Regions from separate parts of the Paenibacillus thiaminolyticus genome, predicted to be linked through region 3. Evidence: riboswitches for the same ligand, from Rfam matches in the RefSeq annotation. Region 3 holds a riboswitch; each other region holds the start of a gene.
The links. Region 3 has a riboswitch for cobalamin ahead of metE (5-methyltetrahydropteroyltriglutamate--homocysteine S-methyltransferase). Riboswitches for the same ligand answer to the same signal wherever they lie in the genome.

Region 1: it holds a riboswitch for cobalamin, as region 3 does, so the genes downstream of both, FLT43_RS11300 (ABC transporter substrate-binding protein) here and metE (5-methyltetrahydropteroyltriglutamate--homocysteine S-methyltransferase) in region 3, are expected to answer to the same signal.
Region 2: it holds a riboswitch for cobalamin, as region 3 does, so the genes downstream of both, FLT43_RS12095 (1-propanol dehydrogenase PduQ) here and metE (5-methyltetrahydropteroyltriglutamate--homocysteine S-methyltransferase) in region 3, are expected to answer to the same signal.

Annotation. Positions count from the first base shown of each region.
Region 1 is NZ_CP041405.1:2,505,737-2,515,771, reverse strand. Features, by position in the region: gene FLT43_RS11340 (MurR/RpiR family transcriptional regulator) at 1-721, shown strand, start outside; gene FLT43_RS11335 (lipoate--protein ligase) at 816-1,820, opposite strand; gene FLT43_RS11330 (nitroreductase family protein) at 1,971-2,528, shown strand; gene FLT43_RS11325 (phosphatase) at 2,621-3,079, opposite strand; gene cobD (threonine-phosphate decarboxylase CobD) at 3,425-4,522, shown strand; gene FLT43_RS11315 (adenosylcobinamide amidohydrolase) at 4,766-5,503, shown strand; gene cbiB (adenosylcobinamide-phosphate synthase CbiB) at 5,596-6,558, shown strand; gene FLT43_RS11305 (histidine phosphatase family protein) at 6,591-7,475, shown strand; cobalamin riboswitch at 7,595-7,816, shown strand; gene FLT43_RS11300 (ABC transporter substrate-binding protein) at 8,143-9,138, shown strand; gene FLT43_RS11295 (FecCD family ABC transporter permease) at 9,159-10,035, shown strand, end outside.
Region 2 is NZ_CP041405.1:2,682,075-2,692,109, forward strand. Features, by position in the region: gene eutL (ethanolamine utilization microcompartment protein EutL) at 1-40, opposite strand, end outside; gene eutC (ethanolamine ammonia-lyase subunit EutC) at 80-883, opposite strand; gene FLT43_RS12065 (ethanolamine ammonia-lyase subunit EutB) at 1,049-2,413, opposite strand; gene eutA (ethanolamine ammonia-lyase reactivating factor EutA) at 2,461-3,891, opposite strand; gene FLT43_RS12075 (sensor histidine kinase) at 4,029-5,450, opposite strand; gene FLT43_RS12080 (ANTAR domain-containing response regulator) at 5,452-6,024, opposite strand; gene FLT43_RS12085 (EutP/PduV family microcompartment system protein) at 6,072-6,503, opposite strand; gene FLT43_RS12090 (BMC domain-containing protein) at 6,515-6,868, opposite strand; gene FLT43_RS12095 (1-propanol dehydrogenase PduQ) at 7,067-8,209, opposite strand; adenosylcobalamin (AdoCbl) riboswitch at 8,593-8,744, opposite strand; gene bluB (5,6-dimethylbenzimidazole synthase) at 9,015-9,656, shown strand.
Region 3 is NZ_CP041405.1:6,337,442-6,347,476, forward strand. Features, by position in the region: gene FLT43_RS27880 (GNAT family acetyltransferase) at 1-351, opposite strand, end outside; gene FLT43_RS27885 (GNAT family N-acetyltransferase) at 429-1,091, opposite strand; gene FLT43_RS27890 (carbon-nitrogen hydrolase family protein) at 1,107-1,961, opposite strand; gene FLT43_RS27895 (P1 family peptidase) at 2,194-3,219, shown strand; gene FLT43_RS27900 (L-lactate dehydrogenase) at 3,261-4,214, opposite strand; gene FLT43_RS27905 (metal-sensitive transcriptional regulator) at 4,420-4,800, shown strand; gene FLT43_RS27910 (cation transporter) at 4,867-5,070, shown strand; gene FLT43_RS27915 (heavy metal translocating P-type ATPase) at 5,193-7,595, shown strand; gene FLT43_RS27920 (HesB/YadR/YfhF family protein) at 7,673-7,963, shown strand; cobalamin riboswitch at 8,258-8,446, shown strand; gene metE (5-methyltetrahydropteroyltriglutamate--homocysteine S-methyltransferase) at 8,763-10,035, shown strand, end outside.

The DNA of each region.
Region 1 (10,035 bases), 2.8 Mb from region 3:
GGCTGAGAAGTCGGATGCCGGGGAGACGTCGGTGCTGAGGTTCTGCCGCAATCTGGGCTTTACCAGCTACCAGGAGTTCAAGCTGTCTCTGGCCAAAGATCTGGTGACCCCGCTCAAGCATCAAGAGAGCGAGATTGACGAGGAGGACGATCTGGCGGCCGTGGCGCAGAAGATGACGCTGGAGAACGTCGCGTCGCTGGAGCATACGCTGTCCCTGCTGAATATGAAGGACCTGCAAAAAGCGGTGGAAGCGATCGTCTGCTCCAACCGGATCTTTTTCTTCGGCGTCGGCTCGTCCGCCATGACCGCGATGGATGCGCAGTACCGCTTCATGCGGCTGGGCTTCGCGGGAGAGGCCGTAACGGATCCGCATGTGATGGCCATGAACGCGGTGCTGATGACCGATCAAGATGTCGTATTTGGTATCTCCACCTCCGGCAGCACGAAGGATCTGGTGGACGCCGTGCGCCTGGCGAAGGAGAACAACGTCTTTTTCATCTGCCTCACGAGCCATGCGAAGTCGCCGATCACGAAATACGCGGATTCGATTCTGCTGATCCAAGCGAAGGAGACGCCGCTTCAGGGCGGGGCGTTCTCGTCCAAAATCGCGCAAATTCATGTGCTGGACATTTTGTCTACCGCGGTGGCGCTGCAGGCAAAGGAGAGGGCGCATCGCGCCATCAACCGGACGGCTCAAGCCGTGCAGGACAAGCTATACTGACAATCGAACGGCCTGCCGCCCATGCGCGGGCTGCCAGGCAAACATAGACAGGCCCGGGCCGCCTTGGCATCCAAGACAGTCCGGGCCTAGTTATCTATTCATTCAGCATGACGAGTCCGATGAAGTCTTCCGCGCTGATATTGCCGAGATAATGATTGATATCCATATCGGCAAGCGCTTCGCGAATCGCCTGCTCCTCATAGCGAACCCCCTGCAGGCGCGCCTCAATATCGCTGACTTCGCCAACTCCGAAGAAGTCGCCGTATATTTTCATACGCTGAATCAATCCGTCCTCGACATCCATGCGCACGTCGACGATTCCGGCCGGGAATTTCTTCGAATGCTCGACGTTGAACTTCGGCGATGAGCCATAGTTCCAATCCCAGTTCTGATAACGCTCCTGCGAGATGCGATGAATCGTCTCCCAATCCTGTTCCGTCAGCTTGTACTGCGGCACCTGATCCGGCTCCATCCCGAAAATATGACGGAGTATCGTATCCTTGAACTGCTCGATTGTCATCGGCTCGGCAAGAAACTCGGAAATGTTGGCGACGCGGGAACGAATCGATTTCGTGCCTTTGGATTCGATTTTGATCGGCTTGACCTTGAGCGCCGAGGCGACATGCTCCATCTCGGAATTGAACAGCAGCGTGCCGTGGCTGAACATGCGCCCGCGCGTGGAGAACTGGGCATTGCCGGATATTTTTTGCTCTCCGACCTGGATGTCATTGCGTCCGGTCAAGTCAGCATTGACGCCGAGAGAACGGAGCGTATCGATGACGGGCTGCGTAAATTTGCGGAAATTGTGGAATGACTGCCCGTCATCCTTCGTGATGAAGCTGAAATTCAAATTTCCTGTATCATGATACACGGCGCCTCCGCCCGACAGGCGGCGCACAACGTGAATGTTATTCGCTTTGACGTAATCGCTATTGATTTCTTCGATCGTATTTTGGTTTTTGCCGATAATGATGGAAGGCTCGTTGATATAGAATAACAAATAACTATCCTCTTCCAGCGGCAAATGCTTCAGAACAAATTCCTCGATCGCCAGGTTGACGCGAGGGTCGGTGATGCCTTGATTGTCGATAAACTTCATGGCTCGTCCGCCTCCTTCTTCTGTTAATTGTAATCGATTTGGAACAAAAGACAACTTATATTTGATATTGATAATCGTTATCAATATAATGAGGATATCGGATGCATAGAAAGAGTATGAGAGTAAATAGGGATTCAAGGAGGACAAACAATGTCAATTGCAAATACAATCCGGGAACGCCGGAGCATTCATCGATTTTCAAATCGGCCTGTCGACAAGGAACTGGTGCTTTCCCTGCTCAATGATGCCGTCTGGGCCCCCAATCACGGGCTGCGCGAGCCGTGGCGGTTCATTTATGCGTCGGGAGAGGCGAAGGATCGGCTCGTGCGCTGTGTAATAGAGCTGGTCGAAGGAACGAAAATGAGGGGCTGGGACGAAGAACAGAAGACGAAGTTCATCCGGACGAACCTGGCCGTGCCTGCTTACCTTATCGTCGTCATGCCTGAGGATCCGCGGCCGCATATTTGGGAAGAGGATCTGGCGGCCGTAAGCGCCCTGATTCAGAACTTCCAGCTGCTGGCGTGGGAGCAGGAGCTCGGAATGCTGTGGCACACCGGGGACTATATTTATAATCGCAAGTTCCGTGAAATGGCAGGAGTGCAGCCGGGCGAGAAAATCGTTGGGGTGCTGCGCATGGGGCATTTCGATGAGATTCCGCCGGCGCGCCCGCGTACGAACGCGTCGGAACGCTTCACCGAGCTATTTTAAAATCATACTCTGAACTGACAAGCGCAGGGCCTAGGGCCGCTGCGCTTGCTTCATGTTGTCAATGTCAGGAACGAAAGTAATCGTTTTCATAATTAGGAAAGGTCTGAGGAGTCGGTTTTCAGATAGCGGTAGTACAGCAACAGTTCGACCGTATACTTGATGATCCAGGCGGCCAACAGCACGCTGACCAGCAAATGGGCGCTGACGAGCGGGGACAGCAGCAGAGTACTTGTATCGGACACATAGATCAGATAGGCCGCGCAGCAGGCAACCGAGAATACGAGGAAGATCAATCCCATCTGGTTCGCCTGCAGCGAGATCAGACGTGACAATTCCTTGTCCTCCGGCTCGTCCTTGGACATGAAATTCACGAAGTACATGACGGCCTGCACGACGGCGGCGACGCCGAAAACATTGCGGGCCAGCGCCATCATCTCTGTGCTGTACAAACCGATGTCACCCTTGAGGCGAAACAGTATCACCCCGTAATAGGTGGTGACGATAATGGCGGCGCCCAGGGATGCCCATGATGTTTTGTGATGCACCGACATAATTGAACCTCCTTGAGCTTGACATAGCATTGCGCCAATACCGGTCTGCAATGTGATTATACAGCATTTAACAGTAGCGTTACAGTGTGCGATGTGCCAATGTTTTTCGGCATTTCGTAGAAAAGGAAAAACCGTTTGACGAATGGGTCTGCGTTACGCATAATGTACCATGAGAAATCATGCGCATCCTGCTTCCTCCGTCTGCCTTCAGGCTGGACCTGGGGAGTACGGAGCGTACGGCAGAACAAGGGCAGACCGGACCGATTGACGATGGCGAAGTTCCGTTGGAACAATCGCTATAGAGATATTGTACGCGACCGTCTGTCCGTCTTCAAGGAGGGGCTTATGGTCACAATTGAACGGTTTGGGCATGGCGGGGACGTATGGACGGCCGCGGAGGCTTTCGGACGATCGAGCGGAGAGTTCGTGGACTTCAGCGCGAACATCAATCCGCTCGGACCGCCGCCGTCCGTCATGGCGCGGCTCGCGGAGGAACTGGAGGGCATTATTCATTATCCTGATCCGGGGCACCGGCGGATGAAGGAGGCGCTGTCACGCCGCCTTCAGGTGGGCAGCGAGCAGCTGTTGATCGGCAACGGCGCGGCCGAATGCATGGCGCTGGCGATTCTGGCGCACGCGCCGCGCGCTGTCGGCGTGGTGGCGCCATGCTTCTCGGAATACGAGGCGCTGTCGCGGCAGTTCGGCGCTGACGTCGTGCGTGTCATCGGACAAGCCTCCCGGGATTACCTGGCAGACTGGCCTGATCTGGAACGGCTGATGGCGGATGCCGATGTCGTCTTCCTCGGCCAGCCGAATAATCCGACCGGCGCCGTATACGAACGGCGGGTGCTGGAGGATGCGGGCCGGCTGGCGGAGCGGAACGGCACGCTGCTGATTATGGATGAGGCGTTCATCGATTTTCTCCCGGATGAGGAGGAGGCGAGTCTGTTGCGGTTCGCGGCAGCCAGCCGGAACGTGCTTGTCATCCGGTCGCTGACGAAGTTCTACGCTATCCCCGGCCTTCGCCTTGGGTATGCGGCGGGCCATCCGGATACAATTCGCGCGCTTGCTTCGAAGCAGGTCACGTGGAGCGTGAACGGGCTGGCGCTGGCTGCGGGGGAAGCGCTGCTGCTTGATGAAGCGGCGGATGACTATGCGGAACGGACCCGAAGCCTGATTGCCGGCGAGCGGGAATGGCTATGCGGGCAGTTGACCGCGCTTGGCCTGCGGCTGTGGACGAGCCGGGCGAACTTCCTGCTCGTTGAGGCCGCGGCGCCGTGGAGCGCCCGGCGCTTGCAGGAAGAACTTGGACGCCGGGGAGTCCTGATCCGCAATTGTGACGGGTATGCAGGACTGGGGGCCGGACATTTCCGCATCGCGGTGAAGGATCGTCAGGCAAATAAACGTCTAGTCGAGGCCCTGCAAGCTGTGTTACATTTATAAGATGTGGATCCTGCAATGTGCAGAGGCCTTCTCCTGTTGGCTTTGCTCATTGCGAGGATATGAGGAACGAGTTGTGAGGATGTCCGGTATCGGGTCGATAGATCATTTTGATGAAGCCCGCTCTGGAAGTGCGTGTTCAAAAAGCCGGGTTTTCAAAACCGGGAAGGTGCCAGGAAAATCAGCACCTTTTAAGCTCTGTGAAGACAGAACGCAGACGGAGCGGACAAGCAAGGGGGAAGCGTGATGCAGCCTTGCCGCGAAGGCATTCGCAGCTATGCATCGGAAGTTATGTCCGGCGTGACGGTATGCTGGGGCAGCGAGACCATGACCGTGGAACTGCCGGAGCGGACTCCGGTATGGAGCAGCGCGGTATGGAACGGCGGCTCCAAGCTGGCGTCGCGCATCATGAACCGGATGGTTCGGACAGGGTTCGATTGCTCCGATCCGGCCGCATATATGCAGGAGATATGCCTCCAGCAAGGCTACGCGCCGGCGACGACGGTCGGCCTGATGACGGCGGCGAAGGTGACCCATGCGTCCGTGATGGAAGAGGAGGGCGACGGCTTCTCCTTGCTGTGCGTCACGACGGCCGGAACGGGCAACGCCGCCCGCGCCGGGCTGCCGCGGCAGGTATACTCCGCTTACGAGCCGCTGAAGCCGGGCACGATCAACACGATCATCGTGCTGGACGGCAAGCTCGCGGAAGCGGCGGTATGGAATGCGGTCATTACCGCTACGGAAGCCAAGTGCGCGGCGTTGGACGATCTGCGGGTGATCGACAAGGAGACGGGCCGCGTGGCGACGGGAACGACCACCGATGCGGTGGCGATCGCGATCGCCGACAGCGGACGCTACGAGGCCGTGCACCGTTATGGGGGCACCGCGACGACGCTGGGCGCCGCCGTGGGGCGGCTGGTGTACGGCACCGTGGCGGAGGCGGTGCGCACGCAGCGGGAAGACGACGGGCCGCTGTTCGAATAAGAGAAGCAGGCGCGCCACTGCCAGGCAGCCGGGGAACGGTGCCACGGCGGTGGAGGAACGGGCTGCAGGCAAGAGGAGTCAGGTGAGCAATCATGATCGCGGCTATAATAATCATCGCAGCATATGTATGGGATCGACTCGTTGGCGATCCAAGGTGGCTCCCCCATCCGGTCATCGGCATGGGGAAAGCGATCTCGGCACTGGAACGCCTTATCCGGAGAGCGGCTCCGTCCGAAGCGGCGCTCAAGCCGCTGGGCTTCTTGCTACCGCTAGTGATGGCGGGCGGGGCATTTGCCTTGACGTGGGGTGTGCTGGCAGGGCTCTATGCTATCAACGTCTGGCTGGGCGCGGCGGTTGAGGCGCTGCTCATCGGCACGACCATTGCCACCAAAGGGCTCCGCGATGCCGGAATGGCCGTCTATGGCCGACTGGTAGAAGGTGATCTGGCGGGAGCGCGGCGCGAGGTCGGCATGATCGTAGGAAGGGATACCGAGACGCTCGATGAACCGGAAATTACCCGCGCTGCCGTCGAGACGGTGGCTGAAAATATTATGGATGCCGTCATCTCTCCGCTCCTGTACGCGGCTATCGGCGGCGCGCCGTTGGCTATGGCCTATCGGGCTATCAATACATTGGATTCCATGGTCGGCTATAAAAATGAGAAATACGCCAATCTCGGCTACGCCTCCGCGCGGCTTGATGATCTGGCGAATTGGATACCGGCGCGCTTGACCGCGCTGTTGATCGTCATATGCGCCCTGTTCGGCTATGACGCGAAGCGGGCATGGAAGACGGCGCTGCGCGATGCGCCGAAGCATCCGAGCCCGAACAGCGGCTGGCCGGAAGCGGCAACCGCCGGGGCACTTGGCATCCGCCTTGGCGGATTGAATTGTTACAAAGGCGTATGTTCCTTCCGCGCCTATATGGGCGATCCCGTCGAGGAGACGGGAGGGGAACATATTGCGGCAGTGTGCAGGCTGCTGACCCGAAGCACACTGCTCTTCGCCATCCTGGCCGCAAGCGTCCTCTGGGCCTGCGGCGGATGGCTCCTGTAGACGAAAGGCGAATGAAGGAGTAATGGGATGAAATGAAACAAAAGCGCACATACAAAGCTCCCCCCGTTCGCCGCAAGCGGCGTCAAGCAGGAGCTAGACGACAAGCCCGGCCCAAGCCTCCGCGCTGCGGCACCCGGCATATCCGCCGCCGTTCAGGCGCATCCAGCGTCATCGTGCGGTTCGCGCTCGTCAGACATTCGCTGACGCAGGCGAATGTGGAGCGGCGGTATATCAGCTATACAGACAGCCCGCTTCTCCCGGAAGCGGAAGAGGTGCTGCGGCCGATGCGCAGGGCAGTCGCCCATCCGGCGCCGCTCCTGTATACGAGCGATATGCGGCGCTGCCGCGAGACGCTGGCTCAGCTGCGTCCGCGCGATGCGGGAAGGGCTCACGTCGATACGAGGCTGCGCGAATACGATTTTGGCATGTGGGAAGGCTTGACGTACAACGACCTGAAGGAGGATCCGGCTTACCGCCGCTGGCTGGATGATATGACCTCCGTTCAGCCGCCGCGCGGCGAGCCATGGCAGACATTCAGCACGCGGACGGCGCATGTCTGGTGGGAGATTCTGCAGAAGGCCGGGAGACAAACGGCTGTGGCGGCGGGACAAGGCGCCCGCGGACAGCGCCATCGGCGGGAATGCGAGCCGGACAGGGAAGGTTCTGATCCGGGCGGCGAGCGCTGCAGAACGGCCCGGCTGCGCCGGAAGCGGCCAGGCCGGGTAGGCAACGCGTATGAGGCGCGGCCTGATGTGCTGGTCGTTACGCACGGAGGAATGGTGCGGAGGCTGTACACGCTCGCATTCCCGAAGAAGACGTTCTGGGAAGCGACCGTCCCGATCGGGGCAGGGATCTTGATTACGGCTGCAAAGTCTCCCCGCCGCTGGAAGTTCCTGCGGGCGGAGCGGCTTCCTTGATGGAGCGAGCGGCGGGTGAGCGAGGGAACAGATAGATGCCCTGAAGTTTGTGAGGAATGTTATTGCAAGGATAGGGTAATTCCCCTATAATCAATAGTCAAGCTATGATGGAAAGACAAGCGAATAGTAATCTATCGGGTCCTTGCGCCGCACGAGCATTGAGCTTGTGCCCAAGGATAATAGGGAAGCCGGTGTGAATCCGGCACGGTCCCGCCACTGTAAATGGAGTGCTGCGCTCAGAATGCCACTGTCTGCGCGGATTCAGGTGAATCCGCTGATGGGAAGGCGAGCACAGCAAGATGCTCCTAAGTCAGGAGACCTGCCCGATAGGAGGACGAGTTATTTCCTTCGCGGAGAGGAGCGGCGTCATTGGAATGGACTTCCTGTTGCTGCTGAGCGGTCATGCTGTCTAACGGCGTGAGATGGCTTTGCAGTTCAGTTCGGAAGGTCCTATCCAGGAGACTGCGTTCCCCCGATCCTAGGATCGGGGGTTTTGTATTTGTGCGCTCTTTGACAATTCCGCCTCGAAGCGGATGGAAAAGTTGGTAAGGCAGGATGCCGCACCAGGAAGACTGGGAGCCAGCCCTTCCGCGTGAAGGGACGGCGTTCGCACTGCTTCGGCAATGAAGCAGGCATGATATTCAGGTAAGTGAGGGAGATAAACATGATGAACAAATGGTGGAACAGAACGATAGCGGTCGCGGCAGCGGCCGTGCTGGCTTTGAGCTTGGCGGCTTGCGGAGCGGCTCCGTCGAAGGAGGCGGACAAGGCTCCAGAATCTGCGCAGCAGCAGGAGAACGGCAATGCGGCTTCTGATGCCGCGAAGACAACCTATCCGCTGACGGTGAAGGATGCGACCGGGCATGAATTCACGTTCGACAAAGCGCCGGAACGGATCATTTCCGTATCGCCGGCAGAGACGGAATCATTATTTGCCCTTGGCCTTGGCGACAATATCGTGGGCGTGTCCGATTATGATGATTACCCGGCAGAAGCGACGCAGAAGCCGAAAATGGGCGGCATCACGAAACCGAATGAGGAAGCGATCATTGCGGCGAAGCCGGATGTCGTATTTAGCGGCATCTCGATGAAGGAAGAAGCCGTCAACAAATTCCGCGAGCTGGGCATTGAAATTTTCAAGGTCGAGCCGAAAACCTATGACGATGTAATCAGCAACATCGAGCTGTATGGTCTCATTACCGATCATCAGAAGGAAGCAAAAGAGATTACCGATCAGATGAAAAAGATGCGCGATGACGTCGCTGAAGCGGTCAAGGGCGTTACCGACAAAAAGAAGGTTTATATTGAATTTTCTCCGGGCTGGACCGTCGGCAGCGGCGAATTCATGAATGAGCTGATCGAGCTGGCAGGCGGCGTCAATATTGCGGCCGCGGACATGACCGGCTGGAACCAGATTAATGAGGAGAACATCATCAAGGAGAATCCGGACGTCATTCTGTTCGCGAAGGACCTTGTCGACAGCGAGACGAACAAGACGCTGGAGGACATTATCCGCGGACGCAGCGGCTGGGAAGCCATCACCGCGATCAAGGACAATCAGCTGTTCGGACTGGACAACAACAAGCTGAGCCGCCCGGGCCCGCGTGTGGCCGAAGCGCTGCAGGATGTGGCGAAGGCGATCTATCCTGATTTGTTCAAATAGATGATGGGATGGACATATCGATGAAAAAAGGGTTTGGCTTTGGAGTAGCGATGTTGGCGCTGCTCCTTTTATCTATTGTAGGCTGTCTGTCCGTCGGATCGGTGAAGATGCCAATGGGTGAGATTGCGAAAATATTGCTGCATCATGTTCCCGGACTGGAATCGCTCATTCCCGTCACCTGGGACGATGCTTCGGCGACCATTATGCTGAAGGTCCGCTTCCCGCGCGTCGTGCTCGCGATGCTCGTCGGCGCGTCGCTGGGGCTGGCGGGGACGGGCTTCCAGGGCGTGCTGCGCAATCCGCTGGCAGATCCGTACACGCTGGGCGTGTCTTCCGGGGCCTCCGTCGGCGCCGCGTTCCTGATCTACTTCGGCCTGCAGTATGCGCTGCTCGGCCAGTGGACGGTTCCGATCGTCGCCTTCGTGACCGGCACGCTGACGCTATTGGCCGTCATGCGCCTGGCGAGAGAAGACGGCAAGATCCCGATCGAGACGCTGATTCTGGCCGGGGTCGTTACGCAGGCGTTCCTAGGCTCGATCGTCTCCTTCCTCGTCGCGATGTCGAAGCAGACGATCAACGAGATTCTGTACTGGGTCATGGGAAGCCTGGCGCTGCGGGGCTGGTCTTTTTCTGCCGTGCTGGCGCCGTATATGGCGATCGGGCTCATCGCCCTGATCGCCTATGCCCGTCCGCTCAACCTGCTTGCCCTTGGGGAGCGGCAGGCGTCTCATCTCGGACTCAATGTCGAGCGCACGAAGTGGGTCGTTCTGCTCGTGTCGACGTTTATTACGGCGGCAGCCGTTTCCGTATCAGGGGTTATCGGCTTCGTCGGGCTCGTCGTCCCGCACATGATTCGGCTGCTGGTCGGCCCGGACTATCGCTTGATCGTGCCGTTCT
Region 2 (10,035 bases), 3.0 Mb from region 3:
TGACGCCTAACACCTTGGCATGAATCGGATCGTTTCTCATACGAGCCTCCTTGCGATTTTATAATTGCGAGAACTTCCTCTAGAGTTTCAGATCAATCCCCGATGCTTTGCGGTCAATCATCGTCTTAATTAATTCAGCGATATGCGCGCCCGCTTCCACCGCAGGCGTTCCGCCCGAATGGATGTTGGAAATGACCGTGCGCCGCGCTTCCGGCATGCCGACCGTCGGCTTATAGGCGATGTAGGCACTCATCGATTCCGCCGTAACCAGTCCCGGCCGTTCCCCGACCAGCAGGCAGACCACGTCAGCCTCAGTGACGTCGCCGATGACATCCATCGATGGCACGCGGCAATGCTTGACGAACAAAATATTGCCGGTCTCGATGCCATACATCTTGAGACCTTGGGTAATCGCCGGCACGATGTCGCGCAGATTGGCTTCAATCGCGGCCGAGCTCAGGCCGTCGCCGACCATCATCTGCACCTTGGCGCCCTTGGCCGTGTGCTGCTTAATATATTCAATCGTCTCTGCGGAGAACTGGCGCCCCAGATCCGGCCGGGTAATGTATTCATCCTTGTCCCGGCACATCGTCTCGATCGCCACCAGATTCATTTCCTTCACGAAATCCTCGGACACGTAAGAGAATACGGCATCCTGGGCGGCGGCGTGGTCAGCGCGGAACCGCAGCGACGTAATTGTTTTGTAGCGCGGGCCCGCACGCCATACACCAAGGCGGGCCGGCGTTTTTTCCTTCATCTTCAAATAGCCCTCGCGATCGGCCGGTTCAGGAACGAGCAACTGCTTGCGCAGGTCGATCTCCGTAATATCGTCCAGACATTCTCCGCTGTCTGCTTCCTCTTCCTCAGGCAGCGCCATCTGCATGGCCGCGGCAGGAACCGGCTCGGACACCGCCGTCTGCGGCTGGACAGGCGCCTCGGCTTGGGCCGGCTTGGCGGCTTCCCCCGGCGTGTTGCCTACCATCTCGTTCAGAATCGATTCAATCATCGATTTCAGGTCTTTTTCATTCATGAGAGCTTCCCCCTTTCCTCACTTGAGAAACACTGACGCGTCTCCGGCTTTTTTCGTCAGCTTGCCATTTTCGATGAAGCCCATTTTCTCCATCCACTGCTCGAACTCCCGGATTGGACGCAGGCCAAGCAATTCACGCAGCGTCGCGGTCTCGTGATAACCGGTTGTCTGATAGTTCAGCATGACATCGTCGCCATGCGGGATGCCCATGAAGAAGTTGCACCCTGCCGTCGCCAGCAGCACCGCCAGATTTTCCAGGTCGTTCTGATCGGCCTTCATATGGTTCGTGTAGCAAGCGTCGCAGCCCATGGAGATACCCGTCAGCTTGCCCATGAAGTGATCCTCCAGCCCGGCGCGGATAACCTGCTTCGCGTCGTACAAATATTCAGGTCCGATGAACCCGACGACCGTGTTGACGAGGAACGGGTTGAACCGCTTGGCGAAGCCGTAGCAGCGCGCTTCCATCGTCACCTGGTCGATTCCGTGGTGCGCTTCGGAAGACAGCTCCGAGCCTTGGCCCGTCTCGAAGTACATCACGTCCGGACCGGACACTTGGCCATGCTTCAGCACGAGCTGCTGCGCTTCCTCGATCGTGGCGGCGTTGAAGCCGAATGCCGCGTTGCCTTTCTCCGAGCCGGCGATCGATTGAAAGATAAGGCCGGTCGGCGCTCCGCGCTTGACAGCTTCCATCTGGGTCGTGACATGGGCCAGCACGCAAGTCTGCGTCGGAATCTCCCACTTCTGGCGGAACTCCTCGAACCGCTTCAAGACGCGCGTTACGCTCTCGACGGAGTCATCCACCGGATTGAGCCCCAATACCGCGTCCCCGATGCCGAACGTCAAGCCTTCCATCAGGGAAGCCATGATGCCGTCCGGATCATCGGTCGGATGGTTCGGCTGCAGGCGGGCCGACAACGTGCCCGGACGGCCAATCGTCGTGTTGGCGCGAGCCGTCACCCGAATCTTTTTCGCCCCGTACATCAGGTCGAGGTTAGACATAATTTTGGCCACCGCGGCCACCATCTCGGCGGTCAGCCCGCGGGATACGCGCTTGATGTCTTGTTCGGTCGTGTTATCGTCCAGAATCCACTCCCGCAGCTCTTCCACAGTCCAGTTCTGAATCTCGCTGTAAATGCGCTCATTGACCTGATCCTGAATAATGCGGGTAACCTCGTCCTGCTCATAAGGAACCGCAGGATTGTTGCGCAAGTCCTTCAGCGTAATCTGGGACAGGACCACCTTGGCGGCCACGCGCTCTTCCGAAGACGTGGCCCCGAGTCCAGCCAGCATATCCCCCGATTTTTCTTCATTCGCTTTGGCCATCACTTCCATCAGCGTTTTGAACTGATAGGTGCGGCCGAACAGTCTCGTTTTTAAAATCACAAAAGCTCCTCCTTTCAAATGCACCCAATGGATTGGTTCAACCTCGATTAATGAAACACAAGCGTTTTGATAACGACTGGCAATACCTTGCCCTCCGCAATCGGCTTGCCGATGTCGATATAGTCGCCGTTGTCGACCTGCACGCTGTCGATACAGACGACATCCTTCTTGTAATCCAGCAGGGCGTACAGCGTCTGTCCCAGCACCTTCGCCATATCGTGATGGACAATCACGATCAGCGGGTACTCCCTTTCCAACAGCTCCGCCATGCCTTCGCGCAATCCGTGCGCATACTTTTGCACCTCTTGGAAGCTTGGACTCTTCTTCCCTTCCAAAGCAATGGCGACCCGCTGCAGATCATTGTTCAGCTTGAACCAGTTCAATTTGTCGGCGATAGCCTGGGCCAGCGCCTCGGCGCCCCCCGATTCATCCGCCGACGCAAGCTTCAGAATCGGAATGTTTTTGATCGGGAAGCTCTCTTCCGTGTAGGTAATCGTGCTTCCGCTAATCTCGGTCGTATGGGAACCGGCCCCCACGACGGTGGCCCGGATGGTCTCAGCCGATCGCGCCACGGTCATCTGCTGCCTCAACGGGGAAGCGGCGATCGCTCTCCCAAGCAGGATTCCGATATCTCCATACTGGAACACATCGCCCGACGCTTCCTGGTACACGTAATCGGCCACCCCTCCAGAGAAGGAAATGCACGGTATGTCCCGGTCCAGCTTCAGCCCTTTGTTAGTGACGATCGTGTCGTAGAAATCACCCGGCGGCCGGAGCCCGACGCTTTCCTCGAGCAGCTTCACCATCTCCCCGATGATCGGCTCCAGCGCGGCCGGCGTCACCTGCTGCCCAAGGGCCAACTGCAATCCCCTTCGTTCCGCGAGCCGCTTGATCTTCGGCGCGATATACGTAATCTCGTGCGTCCGTTGGTCGACCTTGATCAGGCGGCCCCCGATGTCGAGACATCCCGTGTCCAGCAGCTCCCCATCAGCGAACAAGGCCAGATTGCTGGTCCCGCCGCCAATGTCGATATTGACGATGGACGTCGAATGCTCTTTGGAATACGTATGGGCCCCCGCGCCTTTGGCGGCAATGATGCTTTCCAGGTCCGGGCCTGCGGTGGCGACCACGAAGTCTCCGGCGAAGCCGCTTAGCGACTGCAGCACTTCATTGGCGTTATCCTTGCGGGCCGTCTCGCCGGTAATGATGACGGCGCCGGTCTGGATTTCTTCCTTGCGGATGCCGGCTTTCCGGTACTGCTCCTGCACGAACGTCTGGATTTGCCCGGCGTCGATCCGGTTGTCCGCCAGCACGGGCGTGAAGCAGATATCGCTCCGGTAGACCACTTCTTTGTCCGTAATGACCAAGCGGGGCACCGAAAAGGACGATGCCAGGTTCTGAATATGCAGCTTCGACAGCACGAGCTGGGTCGTCGAGGTTCCCATATCGATGCCAACGCTTAGCAATTGCTCGTTCACGTCTCTCCCCCCCATCGCTTGATACACATATATGCACGCAAAAAGGCTTAAAGTTATATCCCCCTCCCGCTTGACGGGAATGGGTAACCTTAAGCCTCTTTGCTTACGGAACTACATCCTTGTAGCCCGATTCATTATTATTTTTTGAAGGTGAACGCCACGGTCGTGCCTCTCGACGGGCCGGACTCGATGTCAAGCTTGCCCTTCAGCTTGTCCTTCACATAGCTGCGGACGATGGACAATCCCAAGCTTTTGGTGGAACCGTCCTTCACGGAGAAGCCAACGCCGTCATCCGCCACGACCACGGTGACCAACCCGCCATCCAGCTGCGCGTTGACCGTAATCGTGCCGTCCGAGCAGCAATCCCCGAACGCGTGCTCATAGCTGTTATGCACCAGCTCGCTCACAATGAGCGCGATCGCTACCGTGCGATCACTGTCCAGGCAGATGCTTTGCGAAGCAGCAATGTTGATTTTGACATTGTTGCAATCGACGAAGCAGCGCTCGATATTCGAAGCGATGAGCCGTATGACGTCAAGCAGGTCCACCTGCGCATCGATCTCCGTCGACAACAGTTCATGGGTCGCCGCAATGGCGAGCACCCGGCTGACACTGTCGTTCAAGCATTTTTTGGCTTCCGGGCTGTCGCACTGCCGCGCCTGAATGCGGAGCAGCGACGCCACGGTCTGCAAATTGTTCTTGACCCGGTGATGAATCTCGCGGATAGCCACCGACTTGGAGACAATCTCTGCTTCCTTGTGCTTGATCTCCGTCACGTCATGCAGGATGACGCCGATGCACAGATCCCGCTCCGCAATGAACAACCGCTTCACCTGATAATAAGAGCCCGCTACCTTCACATCTGTCGTCAGCGGACAGGAAGGAGAGGTGGAGTACTGCTTCATCACGTCGGAGAAAATCGTCTGATCCAGCGACAGATTATCATAATGCAAGCCCTGAATATCCTCCAAATAGCCAAGCTTGCGGTAATAGGCTTCCGCCTTCTTGTTCTTCAGCTTCAAAAATCCGTGCTTGTCGAAGACGAGAACCGCATCCTCCAGCTGATTGATGATCGAATCCTTGAACCGCAGCATGGCGGTCAGCATCGAGGACATCTCGCCGTCTTCGTATTGCGATCCCGTGACATTGAAGTGGGCTTGAATATTGTCGCTCACATCTTTTTCATAGATGACGACCGCAATGACGCCGTCTTGGTTTTTAATGGGATACACCGTCTGCCGGACGAGATGATTTTCCTGCGTGTTGGCGATGAGACCCTGCGACATGATTCCGGTCTCCAGCGTCCTCAGAACGCCGGGCTCGTTCTCGCGCAGCGCTTTCTCGCCCTCGACAGGGCGCTGATACAGCGATTTGCCGTCATCCGGACGACGGTGGTACACCACAATCGCCTCATTGCCCACGCCGGACAGGACATCGATGAACACATCATCCTTCACTTCGGACGATTCGAACGACTCGGCTATCTCCGTCAGCCGGACGATATCCGACTCCGTCAGTGCCGTGTGCCGCTTGCACAGCCGCCGAATCCGTTCTTTGATCTCAATCATAGGAAATGACGATGGTTGTAGCAATTTCGATCATCGGACACCGTCGATCCATGCTGAGTTTGCGCAGGGTCTGATAGGCTTCCTCTTCGGTGCAGCCATTTTCCTTCATCAGAATCCCTTTCGCCTTTTCCACTGCTTTCCGCTCTTCCATCTTCTGCGACAGCTTCGATAGATTTTGTTCCAGCTTGCGTATTTCCTTGCCTTTGGCTATGGTCACTTCAACCATGGGAATGAACGACTTTTCATCGAGCGGCTTCACCAGATAACCAAGCGCACCGATAGAGGTTGCTTTTTCAATCGTCTGTTTGTCGCTGAATGCGGTCAGAAGAATAACTCCGCCCGCCAGCTGCTCTGAAATGATTCGTTTACCCGCCTTCAACCCATCCAGAATGGGCATTTGAACATCCAGGATGACCAGGTCGGGCAGATGCTTTTTGCATAATTCGATGGCTTCAAACCCATCAGAAGCTTCGCCTACTACGTTGTAGTCCGCCTCTTCCAGCATCTCACGAATATCCATTCTTGTAATAGGTTCGTCGTCGACTATTACAATTTTTCCATTCATGTATCATGCACCTCAATGTCGATATTTGCTTGTATCTGGCTAACCGCCTACTCCTCCAAGTATGCCCGAAGAGCTTCCACTCCCACGTTCTCCATCGTCGAGACCTCGAAAATGCGCTCTGCGCCCGCCGCCTGCAAATAAGCTCTCGCTTGCGCGATATCCTCATCCGTCCGGGCGAGCTCTGTCTTGGTCACGATTCCTATGACCGGCTTGGCGAAGACCGTCGCAAAGGCCGGCGGAAAATAGCTTTCTTCTTTTGTGCAATCTTGCACAAGCCCGATGACATCGGCGTCAACACTCGAGACAAGCAGCATCTTGTACAAATAACGGTTCTCGATGCACTCCCCCGGCGTATCGATCGCTTGGTCGAAGGTCTCCACAGCTTGTGTCTTTTTGTAAGCAATCTCTTGGCCATGCAGCCATTGGCACAGCGTCGTCTTGCCCGAGCCGGTGCTGCCGGCGAAAATGATGGTCTTCATGTGCGCTTCTCCTACGTTCTCGTAATCTTCGCAGCCGAGAAGCCAAGAATGTTATGCAGGCCCAGCAGAACTTCGTTCACGGCCGACTCCACGGATGAGACATCGCCTGTAATGACGAGCGATCCGCTGAAGCGGTCAACGAAGCCGATCTGCACGCCGGCCGCCTTGGTCGCGATGTCCGCGCCAATAATGGAGGCTTCGCTTGGCGTGATGGTCATAATGCCGATGGCATCCTGCGCTTCGCTCCCCAATCCCAGCTTCTTGTAAATATCCGGGTTCGGGTTCGCGATAATATGAGCCAATGTGACCTGCTTCCCTGGCACGTACTCCTGAATGACGCGTTGCTTTTCGTTATGTTGGTCCATACTCTCATCACTCATTTCTTTGTGAGAAACAACATCAAATAGCCATAAAAAAACATAAAGACCCCTTAAAAGTTCACGTGGAATTTTTAAGAAGCCTCTTCGCTTTGATCGTATGCAACACGCCTTTGTGTTACTTTTACTATACTTTGTAGCTGCAAACGTTGTCAACCTGAACACGCATGGTATTTATTTGATTACTTAATATTGAAACATTTTGTTCAAAATTTCGACAACGTCAGGAGCGGCCGGAACGCGCGGATTCGTGGCCGTGCAGCCGTCCTTGAGCGCTCCTTCGGCAATCGATGGGCTCATCTCTTCCAGCAGCGCTTCGTCCACGTTGCATTCCCGCAGTGATTGCGGCATGCGCAATTGCTTCTGCAGCTGCTTGATCGCTTGAACCAGGCTGCGAACGCCGCTCTTCGGATTCGGTGCCGACAGTCCCAATATCTTGGCAATTTCGGCATATCTGACCGCCGCGGCATTGCTTTCCTCTTTGCCGTAGCCCGGCTTGTAATCGGCATTGAATTCAATCACATGCGGCAGCAGCAGCGAATTCATGCGCCCGTGCGCAATCTTGAACTTCGCTCCGGCCACATGGGCGATGCCGTGATTGAGGCCAAGCGACGCGATATTGAACGCCATGCCCGCCAGACAGGAGGCATTGTGCATTTTCTCCCGCGCCTCCAGGTCGTTCCCGTCCTTGTGCGCTCGCGGCAAATACGCAAAGACCAGCTTGATCGCCTTCTCTGCCAAAGCGTCGGACACATCATTCGCTTTGGTGGACACATAGGCCTCGATCGCGTGAGTCAGGACGTCCATCCCCGTATCGGCGGTAATGAAGTCCGGCACGCTCTTGACCAATTCCGGGTCCAAAATCGCTTCCTGCGGCAGCATGTCATCAGACACGAGCGGGTACTTAATGTTCTTCTTCTTATCGCTGATCACGGAGAATGACGTCACTTCCGAGCCCGTTCCGCTCGTTGTCGGAATCGCCACGAACGGCATATTGTGCTGATTCAATATTTTTTGGGCAAAAATCTTCATCGCCTTGGCCGCATCGATCGCGGATCCGCCGCCAATCGCAATCATCCGATCGGCCTGGAACGCGCCAAGCGCTTCCACGCCCTCGGTCACGATCTCGATTGGCGGATCGGGCACGATATTGCTGAAAATGTATTGCTCATTGCTCTCATGCAGCCGTTCGAACAGCATGTTAATCATCCCCGACTTGACCATGAACGGGTCGGTGACGATGAAGATTCGTTGATTCCGCCATTCCATCAGGCGATCCAACGCGCCTTGCCCCAGATAAATGTCGGTTTTCATCGATATTTTGTCCATAACAGGCACCTCCAATGAAGTAGTTCGCAATAAAAAAAGAGACTTTTAAAAGAACGGATTCCTTTAAAAGCCTCTTCGCTTATGATATAGGTGCACGCCATTGTGCAACTCGTCATCATTCAATTGTCTACCATCACTCTACACCGTCAACCGGACATTCGTCAACCCGCCCGATCACGGCTGCCGCTATCGGCAGGCAGTAAAAAAAGGGACCTGCACGCCATTGTGCATCCGTTCCTCGGCCTTGAAGAACGTCCCTGCTTCCTAAGCTATACGTCATCGTATCTGTTCGGCGGCGACCACCCGGCTGTGCCGACATCAGCGTCGGCTGCCTTCCTGGAACCTAAAAAAAGCCTAGCGAGGCGGTTATCGTCACTAGACTCGTAAACCAGCCACTTTCGCCTCGAAATGACTGGTCCTTCAAAGTTACTAGGCAAAAGACCTGACTTAAGACCGTGAATTCGGTCTATCACAGTGGCGGGACCGCGTTGGATTTGCACCAAACTTCCATTGCCTATAACTTCTTCTGTTGTGCATGACGTGAATGGTCGTCCATTCGACACCATTATAGCACAAAAAAGGGGATTGGCAAGAGGGCGCGATCAATCAGAAATGTTACTACAAGAAGTACCGGTACTTTTACATCGAAATGTGATGAAAATGTCAAGCGCCTAAGTAGAAAATTGATGTAATTTGTCGAATATGTGGAACCTATGATATCGTAGAGAAAGAAAAAATCCACATTATCAAAGGATAGCTACAATGGATGATGGAGACACGATAAAGAATGAAAGAGGCGCATCACATGTTTAATGAGATCGAAAAAGAAGCCGTTTATAATGTCATTTATAAAAGAAGAGACATTCGGAATTTTCTTCCGAATCCTGTACCAAAAGAGATTATCGACCGAATTTTACAAGCGGCACACCATGCACCCTCTGTAGGATTTATGCAGCCATGGAATTTCATTATCGTGGATTCTATGGAAGTCAAAGAGAGATTAGCTTGGGCGACAGAAAAAGAAAGACGAGCTTTGGCGATTCATTACGAAGAAGAGCGCGCTACCCAATTTTTAAGTTTAAAAATTGAAGGAATTAAAGAGGCACCCTTAACGATCTGTGTCACCTGTGATCCAACAAGCGGGGGCTCGCATGTACTAGGACGAAATTCGATTCCGGAGACGGATATTCTCTCTACAGCATGTGCAATCCAAAATATGTGGTTAGCGGCGTGTGTAGAAGGCTTAGCCATGGGATGGGTAAGTTTTTACAAAAAAAATGATGTTCGAGATATTTTGCAAATACCTCCGCACATTGACCCTGTTGCTTTAATTTCCATTGGATATACGGACGACTACCCTTCTGCTCCCATTTTAGAACAAGTGAAGTGGGAAAAACGAAAATCTCTTGAAAATCTAATATTTCATAATAAATGGGGAGAACAATAAGCGAATGGATTGTAACAAGCTATAGTTATTTAGCTTGTTACTTGTCATCGGCTTTGTTCTGGGCAATTTAGAACATATTACGGGTACAGGAATAGCCCCCCGCCCTGTCCGTTGCTGTGCTTCTCGTGCAAACGATCCAGGCAGAAGCTGTAGCTTTCCTACAGCTTCTGCCCCTAAGCCGTCATAGCGGTACTTTTTCCTCCAGCAACTGGTTTGCTGCAGCAGTTATCCTGCTAATTCCTTTCATTTCCCCACATTTTCAAGGAACAAAGATCACGGATTCAGGTTACTATTTACTCCTATGTGATGGTAAGGCCAGTAGAATTGTTCATTATTCGCCGGGTATTGACAAAAGGGTTTGGAATTGAAAATGGCTAAA
Region 3 (10,035 bases):
TTCGGCGAACATGCCGATGAGCGGCTTGCCTGCCGCTTCCGCCACGCTCAGCACATCCCGCTCGCGCTGCTTATAGAGGAAGCGGCCAATGCCGAGCCCCGGCTCGCCGATGATGGTGAAATCGGTCATCGCCACCTGGAGCGCTTCAACATAGCGGTATTCGGTCGCGCCGACGACGCGGCCGTCAAGCACGGCGACAAATACGCGGATATCGGGATCCTCCAGCGGCTCCCGCCACAGATCGAATTCCAGCACCTCTTCCTTCGGAAAAATTCGGCCCATCAAAGCATGCATATGGGCGAACAACGGATCTTCGATTGATTGGATACGGACATAGCGAAGCTGTGTCATGCAATTCAACACCTTTCCTCATTATCTCTCTGTATAGCAACTCATCACGAATGCGGGTTCACCAAGGCTGGCTGCCATCACAGGAAAGGATTGCGCCATTCCATCAGCAGACCGTAATTGGCCGACTGCTCATCTTCCAAATAATCGGGCACGACCGCAACAGGCGTGCGGCCGCAGCGGAGCAAAAAGCTGACGACCGGATCATGCCGACGGCCTTCCATGACCTCCTGCACATATTGCTCGGCCGTCATCTCATTCGCGACGGCGCCGTAGCCGGGCATGCGGGCTCCGCCCAGAAGGCGGTCCAGCCCGAGGTGGACGACCGTCGCGTACATCGCCTGCATCATCCATTGCCCGATTCCATACTTCCGGTATTCGGGGCGGACGCACAGATCGACGACATACAAGGTTCGCCCCGCCGGATCGTGGTGGCGGATATATCCGTTGTCCGTTGCCGCTTCCCAGGGAAGATGCTCGGCTTCGGCAGCAGGCGGAAGCACGAGGGCGGTCATCGAACCGACGACCTGCCCGTCCATCTCGGCGCAGAGCGCCCCCGCCGGAAAGCGGGACACATGCTCCCCGATCTGCTCGGGGTTCCACCACAGCTCTTCGGGGAAGGGCGGCGGGAACGAGGCGCGTTGAATGTCTATGAGCGCTTCCATATCGGATAGACGGTAATTGCGGATAGTCAGCCGCTTCGGCTTGCCTTTATGCAGCACATACATGGATTGGCGGAGCATCGTCGCTGCCCCCTTTTACCAATCCGGATAGAGATCCGTGCGGCGATCGCGCCAGGTCGTCACAGATCCGCGTTCTCTCACTTGCTGCAGCAAGGACAGATCCAGATCCGCGGTCACGATCATATCGTTATTAATCTCTCCTTCGACGAGAATGCCGCGCGGCGGGAACGGAATGTCGTTCGGGGCGATAACGGCCGCCTGGCCCAAATTAGCCCGCATGAAATCAACGGTCGGCAAGGAGCCGACGGTCCCGGTCGCGACGACGTAGACCTGATTCTCGATCGCCCGGGCATGGCAGCAGTAGCGGACCCGGTAGAAGCCTTGCCGGTCATCGGTGCACGACGGGCAGAAGATGACATCGGCCCCTTGGGCGCGCACCATGCGGACGATCTCGGGAAATTCAATATCATAGCAGGTAAGAATGGCGATGGTTCCCTTCTCCGTATGGAATACGCGCACTCCGTCCCCGGCGGCCATATTCCATTCCGTGACTTCGGTTGGCGTAATATGGAGCTTCGCCTGCTCTTCGACGGTGCCGTCGGGGCGGAACAGATGAGCCATATTGTACAGCTTGCCTTCCCGCTCGATGACGTGGGTGCCCCCGATCAGATACATGCCGTATTGCTTGGCCAAGCGGGTGAACAGCTCAAGATAGGCTTCGGTATAGCCGGGAAGCTCGTCGATCGTGAGCGCCTCGCGCTCATCGGTTCCAATCGACATGAGCTGGGTCGTGATGAATTCGGGAAAGAGCAGAAACTCCACCTCGAATTCCGCTGCTGTCCGGATATAGTGTTCTACCTGTCTCGCGAACGCATCGAAGGTTGGGATCGTATGCAGATGGTACTGGACGGCAGATACGCGCATTTTCATAGGAACACCTCCAACTTGGGAAAATTAAAGATCTCTCTCATTATGACCAGAACGGCTGTGGAGAGCAACTATTTCTTGCGGCCGGGCGTCTTGAGCCTGCTATCGTGGGCCGGAGCGGGATATAAGGATGACTGCAGAGCCGATCTCGTTCCACGAAAAAAAGGAGGAGGCGGCCGCCATCGCGAAGCTATAGTGACGATCATTTCAACAGGCGGAAGGGGACTTTTCATTCATGACATCACTAGACGGACATCATGAAGGGCAGCAGGCGCTGCCTTATCCCGGCAGTATTACGGATGTGCCGGGCATTCGGATCGGCCATGCGCAGGACGAGGCCGCACTGACAGGCTGCACGGCCATCATGGCGGAGGAGGGCGCGATATGCGGCGTCGATGTCCGGGGCTCCGCTCCCGGCACGCGCGAGACCGAGCTGCTTCAGCCTACCGCGATGGTTCCGCATGTTCATGCGATCTGCCTGAGCGGGGGCAGCGCGTTCGGACTGGAAGCCGCTCACGGCGTCATGCGGTATTTGCAGGAGCGCGGCATCGGGCTGGATGTCGGGGTAGGGAGGGTCCCTATCGTGCCGGGGGCGATACTGTTCGATCTCGCCATCGGCCGGCCCGATGTGACGCCGACGGCCGCCATGGGCTATGCCGCAGCGGCGTCTGCCTCCTCGTCTCCTCCGGCGCAAGGCAACGCGGGCGCTGGCATGGGAGCGACCGTCGGCAAGTATGCGGGGCCGGAACGGTCCATGAAGGGCGGCTTCGGCACCGCTTCCGTGAAGCTGCCGAGCGGGCTCGTCATCGGAGCGGCGGTCGCGGTGAACGCGGTGGGCGAGATCCGGCATCCGGGCCATCGCGGGACGGCGGCGGGAGCGCGAGGGGACGAGCCGGGCAGCTTCCTCGCGCCGCTTCGTTATCTGTCCGGGTTGGACAAGCCTTTCGCCGGAATGAAGCCAGGCACCAATACGACGATTGCGCTTGTCGCCTGCAACGCCAATCTGACGAAGACGGAGATGAACAAGGTGGCGGAGATGGCGCATAACGGGCTCGCGAGAACAATCTTCCCGGTCCACACCATGTTCGACGGCGATACGGTGTTCGCCATGACGACCGGGGGCGTGGACGCCTCGGCCGATCTGGCCGGGATGTGGGCCGCGGAGACGCTGGCCTACGCGATTATCAATGCGGTTACGGCTGCCGAATCCGCGGGAGGGGTTCCGGCGGCGCGCGATTGGACGGCACAGCCGCCCCAATAAAGCGCCAAAGCGCGCCGGACAGGATGCCGGCGCGCTCAGGCTCAGGACGGGAAGATGGATGCGATTGCTTCCTTCAACACGGAAGCGGAGTGATGGAGCTTCTGCTTCTCCTCCTCGGAGAGATGAAGCTCGTATATATCGCGGATGCCCTGGCGGTTGACGACCGCCGGAACGCCGAGATAGACATCCTCCAGCCCATATTCTCCGCTCAGCAGCGTCGAGACCGAGAGCACGGAATTCTCGTTCTTCAGGATGGCCTTCGTGAGGCGGGCCAACCCCATGGCGATGCCGTAGTAGGTGGCGCCTTTGCGCTCGATGATGTGGTAGGCCGCGTCGCGGACATTGATGAAGATGCGGTTCAACTCCTCATCGGTCGGCTGGCCATGCGTCTTGCGGTAATCGGCCAGCGGCTGGCCGCCGATGCTGACGTTGCTCCATACCGGAAGCTCCGTGTCGCCATGCTCGCCCATAATATAAGCGTGGACGTTGCGCGGGTCGACCTCCAGGCGCTCGCCGAGCAGATAGCGCAGCCGGGCGGTGTCCAGAATCGTGCCGGACCCGATCACGCGGTTCGCCGGCAGGCCGGAATATTTCCAGGTCGCATACGTAAGCACATCGACCGGATTCGTCGCGACAAGGAACAGGCCATTGAAGCCGCTCTCCATGACCTGCTGCACGATCGATTGGAAGATTCTCGCGTTTTTACCGATCAGATCGAGTCTTGTCTCTCCGGGAGCCTGATTGGCCCCTGCGGTGATGACGACCAGGTCTGCGTCCTTGCAGTCGCTGTAATCGCCGGCCCAAATGCGCATATTGGACGCAAACGGCAGCCCATGATTCAAATCCATGGCGTCTCCTTCGGCCTTCGGCCGGTTGGCGTCGATGATAACCAGCTCGGCGGCCAGCCCTTGGTTGAACAGGGCAAAGGCGTAGCTCGAACCGACGAAGCCGGATCCGATAAGCGCTACGCGTGTAACTTTCGTGAATTCACTCATGCTGATGGTGCCTCCTTATGTACGTGTGTACGTATGTAAATTCAAGCATATACAGGGCCGCGTGCAACGTATCGGCAGTCATGCTGATACTTTAAATTGTAAACAATTTGCGGGTAACAATTCAAATTCAAATGAAAATCATGAAAAATAGGTATTGCATAGGGTAGGGGGGTATGCTATGATGAGTCCAAGAGGTGGTGATAAGATGAGTTCCCGGGAAGACGCGCTTATCAGCAACGATGAATCAGTCAACGGCATAGAGGCGGGGGCTGGCGAGACGGCCTGCCATCGCCCTGAGGCAACTGGCGAACGGAAGAGCCATCATTCGGCCGAGATGAAGAAGAAGCTGATTCACCGTCTGAACCGCATCGAAGGGCAAGTGCGCGGCGTCAAGTCGATGATCGATAAGGATACGTATTGCGATGAGGTGCTGCATCAGATCGCGTCGATCCAATCGGCGTTATATTCCGTTGGACGGCTCCTGCTCGAAGGCCATATGAAGAGCTGCGTTATTGAACGGCTTCAAGATGGCGATGATGAAGTCATTGATGAGCTGCTCGTTACGATACACAAATTATTGAAATAGCAGGGCGTGTTCACAAAGGTCGGACCTTTTGCACAACCTCTAATCCATCCTGAGGAGGAATTAACAATGACTGAAGTAACTTGGAAGGTAGAAGGCATGACATGCGGACACTGCAAGCAGGCGGTCGAGAAGGCGGTTCAGGAGGCCGGCGGCGAGGCGCAGGTCGATCTCGGCTCCAAGCAGGTGAAGATTATGTACGAAGCGGCGAAGGTTCAGCCGGAGAAGATTCGGGAAGCGATCGAGGATCAAGGCTACGACGTCGTTTCTTAAGCGGCGGAAGCGGATGTGGCCGCTAGCATCCATCCATTATAGAGGAACTCCTTGCGGGGAGTTTTCTTTTTCGCTTGGAATATAGGGTGCAGGGGTATACTGAATAAAAGGAGTGACACAGAATGGCATCCAAGCAGCAGACCGTCAAAATCGAAGGCATGACCTGCGCTGCTTGCGCGACCCGGATCGAAAAGGGATTGAGCCGGATGGACGGCGTCGTGAAGGCGAACGTGAATTTGGCGGCAGAGCAAGCGACGGTGGAATATGACGAAGGACAGCTCTCGCTTCAGCAGGTCACGGATAAGATTGAGAAGCTGGGCTACAAGGTTCCGGCGGAGACGCTTGATGTGGACATCGAAGGGATGACGTGTGCGGCGTGCGCGACCCGGATTGAGAAAGGGTTGAAGCGTCTGCCGGGGGTCGACTCCGCCAATGTCAATCTGGCCGCCGAATCGGCCCGCATTACCTTTACCGGCTTGCGTCCGGAAGATATATTGCAGAAGATCGAACAGCTCGGCTATAAGGGCAAGGTGAAGACGGGGGAAGCGGGAGCGGAGGGGGCGCCGAACCGGACCGCGTTGCGGCTGCGCAACTCGTTCATCATCTCCGCTATCTTGTCGGTGCCGCTGCTCTGGTCGATGGTAGGACACTTCTCGTTCACCTCGTGGATCTGGGTGCCGGAATGGTTCATGAATCCATGGGTGCAGATGATATTGGCCGCGCCCGTTCAGTTCATTATCGGCGCCCGCTTCTACAGCGGGGCGTACAAGGCGCTGCGCAACGGCAGCGCAAATATGGACGTGCTCGTCGCGCTCGGAACGTCAGCCGCCTATTTCTATAGCGTCTATCTCGTATGGGAATGGATACGGGGGGGAACCCATCATCCGGATATGTACTTCGAGACGAGTGCGGTGCTGATTACCCTTATCCTGCTCGGGAAATGGTTCGAAGCGGCGGCCAAGGGCCGTTCTTCGCAAGCGATACGCGCCTTGATCGGCCTGCGGGCGAAGACGGCCACCGTCATCCGCGACGGCATCGAGCAGGAAGTGCCGGTGGATGATGTGCAGGTCGGCGACCGCGTCATCGTGCGGCCCGGTTCGAAGATACCGGTCGACGGCATCGTGCTTGACGGCACATCGACGATCGACGAATCGATGCTGACCGGCGAGAGCGTTCCGGTCGAGAAGGAGCCGGGCGACCGCGTGTACGGCGCGACGGTGAACGCGCAGGGCGCCTTCACGATGGAGGCGACGCAGGTCGGCGCCGAGACCGCGCTGGCGCAAATTATCCGCATCGTCGAGGAAGCGCAAGGCTCGAAAGCCCCGATACAGCGCATTGCCGACAAAATATCCGGCGTCTTCGTGCCGATCGTCGTCGGTATCGCCGTTGTCGTCTTCGGTCTGTGGTACTTCGCGATTGCGCCCGGCAACTTCGGGGAAGCGCTGGAGAAGCTGATCGCCGTGCTCGTGATCGCCTGCCCTTGTGCGCTCGGCCTGGCTACACCGACCTCGATTATGGCGGGGACGGGGCGTGCCGCGGAATACGGCATTCTGTTCCGCGGGGGCGAGCAGTTGGAAGGAGCGTACCGGGTGCAGACCGTCGTGCTTGACAAGACGGGCACCGTAACCGAAGGCGAGCCTTCCCTGACTGACTTCATCGCGAATGTTCCGGAACGCGAGCAAGAGCTGGCGCTCTTGGTGGCTGCCGCCGAGCGGCGATCGGAGCATCCGCTCGCCCAGGCGATCGTGAAGGGCCTCGACGCCAAGGGCTTGCGGGCGCTTACGCCGGAATCGTTCCAGGCGGAGCCCGGCTTCGGCATTATAGCCCGGGTTGATGGGCATGATATCGTTATCGGCACGCGGAACCTGCTGCGGAAGCAGGGCATTGATGCAGAGGAAGCCGAAGCGGAGCTGCAGCGGCTGGAGATCGAGGGCAAGACGGCGATGCTTGTCGCGGTTGACGGGCGCTGGGAAGGCATCGTGGCCGTAGCGGATCAGGTGAAGGCATCCTCGAAGGCAGCGATCAGCCGCCTGCACGGCATGGGCATCCGCGTCGTCATGATGACGGGTGACAATGAGCGAACGGCGCGAGCCATCGCCGGCCAGGTCGGGCTGGACGACGTGTTCGCCGAGGTCCTTCCCGAACAGAAGGCGCAGCATGTCCGCGAGCTGCAGCAGAACGGCACCGTCGTCGCGATGGTGGGCGACGGCATCAATGATGCGCCGGCGCTCGCGGCGGCGGATATCGGGTTCGCGATCGGAACCGGAACGGACGTGGCGATGGAGACGGCCGGCGTCACGCTGATGCGCGGAGACTTGAACGGCATCGCCGACGCGATGGAGATGAGCCGGCGGACGATGCGGAACATCAAGCAGAATCTGTTCTGGGCGCTCGTCTACAACAGTCTGGGCATCCCGGTGGCGGCAGCCGGCCTGCTGGCTCCTTGGCTTGCGGGCGCGGCGATGGCCTTCAGCTCCGTATCGGTCGTGCTCAATGCGCTGCGGCTGCAGCGTGTCAAATTGTAACCGGAAAGTCAAGGTTTTCAAGGCCGTGCCCGCATGGTATGATCGGATTACGGTCATAAGGTTAAGGGGGAACGAGCATGCACTTACGGGTGACAGCGGAAGCGAGTCAACGCTTTCAATCAGATTGGGGCTATACAGCAGGGGATACCGTGCGCATCTTCGTCCGATATAGCGGATTCAGTGCATCCGGGCCCTATTCCTTCGGCATAATGAAGGATCAGCCGCAGCATCCGGCGGTGTCGGAGACGGTAGACGGAATTACCTTTTTCATGGAGGAAAACGATCTGTGGTTCCTGGACAACCGCGAGCTGGTGCTGGATGCGAATGGCGAGGACATCGTCATCGTCCATGACGGTATGGCGATCTGACGGACGCGTTACAGGAGAGACTGTCCTCCGTCGCGATGATGGATAAGAATAGAAGCATTGCAGATGGAAGCAAGACTGCCGGGATCATTCCTGGCAGTCTTTTTTCGTTGTCCGCCCCTGCTATCATCTGTGGCCTGACGAAAGCAATCTCGTCCTGATTTTTCTGTACCGGTTGACAAGGATACGCTATGTCCCGTGAAATGAAATGAGGCAAAAAGAACTTGTCATTCCGCGCGCTTGCGTATATAATCATTCTCAATCGGACGAACGCCTCTGCTGAGGCACAGTCCGGATCAACAACATAGGGGAACAGGTGCTTTGCGTAACGGCAAAGCTTAATAGGGAAGCCGGTTCGAAGCCGGCGCGGTCCCGCCACTGTGACAGACGAGGCGCGGCTTATGAAGCCACTGGTCGATTGACCGGGAAGGCTGCCGCCACCGATGACGCTGAAGCCAGGAGACCTGCCTGTTCTGACAGCACTGTTTGTACCTACGGGAGATAGGGAAGTGTTCGTAGACTGGATAGCTCGGTTCGCATGCATGTGCACGGTCGGGTCTTATTCAATGCTCCGTTACGGACGTTTACGGGACATCTCTGTGCCTAGGGCTGGGATGTCCTTTTTTGCGTATGGTGATAGCGGCTCTATGCGTTCAGGGCGGGAAGCAGCCTGTCCCGAAGGAGCATGAAGACCCGCGGCAGGGTGTATTGCGATTTAATTCCTTGTTAACGGATAAGAATTATTGAATTTATTTTCCCTGTACTCCCGCTAGGAAGTTCCGATAAGGAGAGGAGACGCGACATGGCAAAAGGGCAAGTGATGACGAGTGTATCCGGGTATCCGCGCATCGGATACGACCGGGAATGGAAGAAGGCGTTGGAGCAGTATTGGGCAGGCAAGCTGACGTTAAGCGAGCTGGAGGCGGAGATGGAGCGGATCGAGCTGCTTCGCCTGGCGAAGCTGAAGGAGGAAGGCATCGATTTCATTCCTGTCAATGATTTCTCCTGGTATGATCATGTTCTCGATATGACGGCCATGTTCGGGCTGATCCCGGAACGGTTCGGCTACGAGGGCGGTCCGATTACCGCGGATCTGATGTTCGCGCTCGCGCGCGGCACGGAGACGGCGGTCGCCTGCGAGATGACCAAATGGTTCAATACAAACTACCACTATATCGTTCCGGAATGGGAAGGGAAGCCACCGGTGCTGACCGAGAATCGGCCGCTAGCCTCGTACCGGAGAGCGAAGGAGAAGCTGGGCATCGAAGGGAAGCCGGTGCTGGTCGGCCCGTACACCTATGTCCGCTTCATCAAGGGCATCCCGCAAGGCGAACGCCGGCAGGTGCTTGATCAGTTCGCTGATGTGTACGGCCGGATCTTGCATGAACTGGAGGCGGAAGGGGTCTCCTGCGTGCAGCTCGATGAGCCGGCCTTCGTGAAGCCGATGACGGCGGACGATTGGCAGGCGGCTCAAGCCGTATACGAGCGGCTTCGCCTAGCGGCGCCGGGCTTGACCATCTGGGTGCAGACGTATTTCGATTCGGTCTCGGGACTCGATTCGTTCCTGCAGCTCCCGGTGGATGTCTACGGCCTCGACTTCGTCCACGGGGAGGAGCGGAACGAAGCGGCGCTTCGCCAGACCGGCATTCCGTCCGGGAAGCGCGTCGCCTTCGGCATCATTGACGGGCGCAATATTTGGCGGGCCGACTTGCTTGCGGCGGCAACCTGGCTGGAGTCGATCGAGCCGATCGTGCCGCGGTCGCACTGGATCGTGCAGCCGTCCTGCAGTCTGCTGCATGTGCCGCTGACGGCGGAGCGGGAGGAAGCGCTGCCGGGGTATGTCCGCGGAGCGCTTGCATTCGCGGACGAGAAGGTGGCCGAGACGGTGCGGCTGGCCGCCCATCTGTCCGAGCCGACGGCGGAGAGCGCGGCACTGCTGGAAGCGAGCGCGGCTGACGTTCTCGCCTGGCGCGAGGAGCCGGCGCGGAAGCGTCCGCATGTCGTCGAGGCGGTAGAGCGCCTGATCCGGGATGCGGAGGCCGATGGCGGCCGCCGCGCGCCGTATGAGCAGCGGC